2 linked regions of the Prochlorococcus marinus str. GP2 genome follow. The protein of the gene in region 2 binds, or shares a complex with, the protein of the main gene of each other region. Links are inferred from orthologs where the notes say so. Each region holds a gene or a part of one and is shown on either strand. Other genes may lie near its edges.

Region 1 (2,954 bases), on a different replicon or contig from region 2:
ATCAAATCAATACCTTTTATTAGATATTTACTAATTTCTTCAGGGTTAATTCCAGAAACTTCTATTATCAAATTTTTATTAACTTCTTTTTTTAAGCTATTCATTGATAAATCTCTTAATTCTTGAACGTTTTTTTTGATTGTTTCAGGACTCAGTTCATCTAATAAGACACTATCTGCTCCTGCTAATACTGCTTCTTTTGCCTGTTCGATATTCTCAGCTTCAATTATGATATGAGTTGTAAAAGGTGAATTTAGTCGAATTTTTTTTACTGCATTATTAAGATTATCTGTCCATGCAATGTGATTTTCTTTTATCATAGCTGAGTCGTATAATCCCATTCTATGATTCACTCCACCTCCGCATTTGAATGCATATTTTTCAAATATTCTTAAGCCAGGAGTAGTTTTCCTAGTATCTGCTAATTTTATATTTGTACCTTCTAACTTATTTACAAGATTCTTTGTGTATGTTGATATTCCAGATAAATGCATTGCTATATTTAAGCCTATTCTTTCACTAGCTAGCAAACTTTTTGAAGGTCCATATATTTCTAAGAGTTTTTGATCTTTAACAAATTGATCTCCATCAGAGATATTAAATTTTGAACTGATTTTTAAATCAATTTTTTTAAAAATTTCTTTTATTATCTCTACACCACAAAATATACCACCTTCTTTTGCAATCCAATATGCATTACCATTCTCTTCTGTAATAGAAGGACTTGTAAGATCTCCCCTCCCTATATCTTCATCGATCCAATTATCAATGATCTTACTAATTATTGGAGTATTTAAATCCACTAAACTAAAAAAATAATTAATTAATGAAAATTCATCTAAAGTTAGAGAATCAACTATATATCACTATCTAATTTAACTCAAATTTATTTACCAATACAAAACTTAGAAAAAATATTATCTAGAAGTTCCTCCGTTAATTCTTGACCAGTTATTTTAGATAAGTTTTGAATTCCATCTCTCAGTTCTATCGATAACAAATCAAATGGCAATTTATTTTTAATGATTTCATCAGTATCATTTAAATTAGATAGGCAAGCAGACAAATTTGTTAGATGTCTTTCGTTTAAAAATATATTGATATTTTCTACTTGTTTTAATCCACATTTTTTTATGATTGTGTCGATTAATAATCTTTCACCATCATTATGCTTAATGCTCATCAGAATTGTGTTTTTTAACTCATTTGAATTAATATTTTTGCGATCAATTAAATCTTTTTTATTGCCCAAAATAGTAATTAATTTGTCTTTGGGGATTTCTTCTATTATTTTTTTGTCTTCTTCATTAAATCCTTCCTCAAGACTATAAATATAAATTATAAAATCTGACTCTTTAATTTTCCCAAAACTTTTTTTAATTCCAATACTTTCAATTTGTTCATGAGTTTCTCTTATGCCAGCAGTATCAATTATTTTCATTGGAATATCATTAATAGTTAAATTAACTTCAATAACATCTCTAGTTGTTCCAGGAATATTAGTTACGATTGCTTTTTCTTTTTTTGCAAGCAAATTTAGTAAAGAGCTTTTACCAACATTTGTTTTACCTATAAGCGCAATGGATATTCCATTGTGAATATATGAATTTCTTTTTGCATTTTCTATTAGTAATTCTATTTTTTCTTTTACTTTTTTAATTTTTTTTAGATATTTTGTGTAATCAAAATCTGTGAAGTCTTCTTCAAAATCAACTCTCGCTTCTATTTCGCAAAGTTGATTTATAAGGTCATTTTTAATATCATTAATTTTTTTCTTTATTTCTCCTTGAATCCCACTAAAAGCCAACTCTGCTGATCTTGTATTACTTGCATTAATTAATTGATTAATCGACTCGGCTTGAGTAAGGTCTATTTTTCCATTAAGAAAAGCTCTTTGACTAAATTCTCCTGGATTTGCGAGTCTAACTCTAGAATTACAAGATAATAATCTTTTTAGAACTTTATTTACTATGATAATTCCTCCATGGCAATGAAGTTCCACTACATCCTCTCCTGTGAAGCTATTTGGTGATTTCATTACTAAAATTAAAACCTCATCTATAAATTTATTTTGTTTATTTTCCTTAATAAAACCATAAAAAACTCTATGTGATTCCCATGCATATTTGGATTTAGTTTGAACAATCTTTTTGCAAGAATTTATTGAGTCTTTCCCTGATACTCTTATTATCGCAACTCCTCCTTTCCCTATACTTATAGCTGAAGCAATTGCGGCTATGGTATCTTCTGTAGTAACTATCGAATCCATCTCTCGCTTTGTTATGGATAATTAAGTAAAATTATCAAGAATTTAATTTTGAAATTTTCTTTCTGAATGAGATTTAAAAGAGATATTACCTATAAGAAAATTCTATCATTATTTAGGAATCAGAATGGAAGTCCTTTCTTTAATGCTACAGGTTTAGCTATAGGGGTATTTAGTGGCTGCTTTCCTTTTTTTGGGTTTCAGACTTTAATAGGGGTATTTTTAGCGAAAATAGCAAAGGGAAATATTGTTCTAGCTGCAATTGGTACTTGGATCAGCAATCCTTTTACTTATATTCCACTTTATTATTTTAACTATAAAGTTGGTTCGATTTTTTTTAATAATTCTTCTAATAAAATTCTTGAAAAGAATTTAGTTATTGATGACTTATGGAACCAAGGAAGAATTTTTTCCCTAAAATTACTTTTAGGTTCTTCATTTGTAGGTATTTTATTAGCTTTGATTTGCGGAAGTATTGCTTTCTTTATCTACAAGATAAAAAGTAAAAGATAGATTGATCTGAGTTTGTAATTAACTTTGTCCAACTCTGGCAATGTCTAAAACATCTGCCATTGATTTAATTTGTTCAATTGTTTTGTGAAGTTGATTATAACTTTCAAGACCTACACAAAGATTTATAATAGCTGGTTTACCATAAGCAGTTTTAACATTTGCATCGCTAACGTTT
Region 2 (2,958 bases):
GGATTAATTGTGATTGATTACCTCCAGTTGATGGAGGGAACAACCCCTGATAATAGAGTGCAAGAACTTTCAAGAATAACAAGAGGTCTTAAAAGCATGGCCAGAGAATTAAAAGTACCAGTAGTTGCTTTATCTCAGCTTAGTAGAGGGGTAGAATCTAGAACAAATAAAAGACCAATGTTAAGCGATCTAAGAGAATCAGGATCTATTGAACAAGACGCAGATTTAGTATTAATGATTTATAGAGATGAATACTATAATCCAGAGACTGAAGATAGAGGAATTACAGAAATCATTGTCACTAAACATAGAAATGGACCGGTAGGAACTGTTAAATTGTTATTTGAACCTCAATTTACGAGATTTAGGAATTTAGCTAATTAAATCTATCCTAAAATGCAAGATCTTCACTCAACAAATGAATCTTTTGACATCATCGTTATTGGAGGAGGACATGCAGGATGTGAAGCAGCTATAACAACAGCAAAATTAGGATTTTCTACAGCCTTATTTACAATTAATTTAGATAGGATTGCCTGGCAACCATGCAACCCTGCAGTTGGCGGACCCGCGAAAAGTCAGTTGGTACATGAAGTTGATGCATTAGGTGGAATTATTGGTAAATTAGCTGATGAAACAGCGATACAAAAAAGAATATTAAATGCAAGTAGAGGACCAGCTGTATGGGCATTAAGAGCTCAAACAGATAAAAGAGAATACTCAAAAAAGATGATTGAAATACTACAAAATACAGATAATTTATTTTTAAAAGAGGCAATGATTACTGAACTGGATATTGCAAAAACTGAAGAAATTGGATTGAACTCAAAAAAAATCATAAAAAAAAGAATAAAGGGTGTAAAGACTTTCTTTGGTAGTTATTATTCAGCAAGATCAGTTATCATAACGGCTGGTACGTTCTTAGAAGGAAGAATATGGATAGGAAATAAATCAATGTCAGCTGGTAGATCGGGCGAACAAGCAGCAAAAGGTCTTACTCAAAATTTGCACGAAATTGGTATCAAAACAGAACGTTTAAAAACAGGAACTCCAGCAAGAGTTGATAAAAGAAGTATCATTTTTGATGAATTAGATATTCAACCAAGTACTGCAGCAGATAAATATTTTTCGTTCGATCCAGATATCAAAAATAATATGCCCCAAGTTAGTTGTCATATCACGAGAACAACTGCCAAAACACATCAACTAATTCGAGACAATTTACATTTAACTCCTATTTACGGCGGTTTTATTGATAGTAAGGGGCCAAGATATTGTCCATCAATTGAAGATAAAATCGTTAAATTCGCTGATAAAGAATCACATCAAATTTTCTTAGAACCAGAAGGAATTAATACCCCTGAAATATATGTTCAAGGATTCTCTACAGGTTTACCTGAAAATATTCAATTAGAACTTTTGAGAACCTTACCTGGATTAAATGAATGTAAAATGTTGCGACCAGCTTATGCTGTCGAGTATGACTATATACCTGCAACACAACTCCAAACATCACTCGAAACGAAAGAAATTGAATATTTATTTAGCGCTGGACAAATTAATGGAACAACTGGTTATGAAGAAGCAGCAGCACAAGGATTAGTTGCCGGAGTCAATGCAACAAGAAAACTAAACAAAAAAGATCCAATAATCTTCACAAGAGAAAGCAGCTATATAGGAACAATGATCAATGATTTAATTACCAAAGATCTCAAAGAACCATATAGAGTTCTTACTAGTAGGAGTGAATACAGGTTGACCCTTAGAGGAGATAATGCAGATAGGCGATTAACCCCATTAGGTTATGAAATAGGGCTAATTGATGAGAAAAGATGGTCGGTCTATCAAGAAAAAATGAAACTCCTTGAAGAAGAGAAATTAAGATTAAAAAACACTCGTTTAAAAAACACGGATGAAATAGCAAGAAAAATAGAAATAGCCACGGGATCAAAAATCAAAGGCTCAACAACTTTGAAAGAACTCTTAAAAAGACCAAACTTTCATTATTCAGATTTAATCAACTATAATTTAACTGAAAAAAATATAGCTTCTTCAATACAGCAAGGTGTCGAAATAGATATTAAATATGAGGGTTATCTTAAAAGACAAAAAAACAACATTGAACAAATAAATCGCCAAAGCTGTAAATCTCTGCCTAAAGAAATAAATTATGCAAAGATAGATACATTATCTTTAGAAGCTAGAGAAAATTTGAATAAGATAAAGCCAAAAAATTTTGGTGATGCTTCAAAAATTCCGGGAGTAAGCAAAGCTGATTTAACTGCATTACTTGTTTGGCTAAAAATAAGAGAAATAAAAAAAGAAAAGGCAAATATTTTTGTCGAAAAAAAGTTATCATCTTAAAAGCAATAGTTCAGATCACTGAATAATAAACTTTTTAAGTCACCAAAAATTTTATGGGAAGAAAAAGCTTCTACTTTTTTAGTGAAAAATTCACTCCCAGAAATATCTGGTTCATGGAAATTAATGCTGCTTGGAGATGGAAGTCCAACTAGACATCTACAGCTTTTAACTAATCAAGAGACAAAAATTAAATTAATTGCAATGCAAATAGATCCTCTATACATTCAAGAAGGTCCTAAAGAATTAAATCAGTTGAATGGTCCCTTAATTAGAAGACAAGTATGGATTAAAAACAATAATAAAAATCTAGCATGGGCTGAAAGTTGGTGGAATGCAGAACAAGTAAATGAAAATTTAAAAGCCAAAGAAGAGCCAATATGGAAGAATTTGACACAAGACAGATCAGAATTGTTTAGAGAAGTTGACCGAATTTCTCTTGTAAATTCAAATTGGTTAGAAGATCAATTTTGTTTTAAAGGACCATTCTGGTCTAGAAATTATAGATTTTTTCGAGACAAAAAACCCCTAACAATTATAAGAGAAGTCTTCAATCCACATTTAGAAAGTTTATTAGGTTACTCAGGAATTACAGAA

What was found. Proteins that work in one complex are often made in the same cells at the same time.
Region 1: the proteins of mnmG (region 2) and mnmE are in contact, whole or in part, in a solved structure (PDB 9HIP), measured with the Escherichia coli proteins. The link is inferred for Prochlorococcus marinus str. GP2 from one-to-one orthologs.

What each region holds. Positions count from the first base shown.
Region 1 is NZ_JNAH01000003.1:167,292-170,245, forward strand. What follows is about bases 79-2,954. They hold mnmE (tRNA uridine-5-carboxymethylaminomethyl(34) synthesis GTPase MnmE), read right to left. Parts: upstream 2,270-2,954; coding sequence 887-2,269; downstream 79-886. Other genes in these bases: nadC (carboxylating nicotinate-nucleotide diphosphorylase), read right to left, coding at 79-803; EU91_RS06710 (DUF2062 domain-containing protein), read left to right, coding at 2,336-2,779; EU91_RS06705 (RelA/SpoT family protein), read right to left, coding at 2,798-2,954. Also shown: more of nadC, read right to left, coding at 1-78. UniProt on the Escherichia coli protein: Exhibits a very high intrinsic GTPase hydrolysis rate. Involved in the addition of a carboxymethylaminomethyl (cmnm) group at the wobble position (U34) of certain tRNAs, forming tRNA-cmnm(5)s(2)U34.
Region 2 is NZ_JNAH01000008.1:396,922-399,879, forward strand. What follows is about bases 1-2,880. They hold mnmG (tRNA uridine-5-carboxymethylaminomethyl(34) synthesis enzyme MnmG), read left to right. Parts: upstream 1-396; coding sequence 397-2,364; downstream 2,365-2,880. Other genes in these bases: dnaB (replicative DNA helicase), read left to right, coding at 1-384; EU91_RS00335 (chorismate lyase), read left to right, coding at 2,413-2,880. Also shown: more of EU91_RS00335, read left to right, coding at 2,881-2,958. UniProt on the Escherichia coli protein: NAD-binding protein involved in the addition of a carboxymethylaminomethyl (cmnm) group at the wobble position (U34) of certain tRNAs, forming tRNA-cmnm(5)s(2)U34.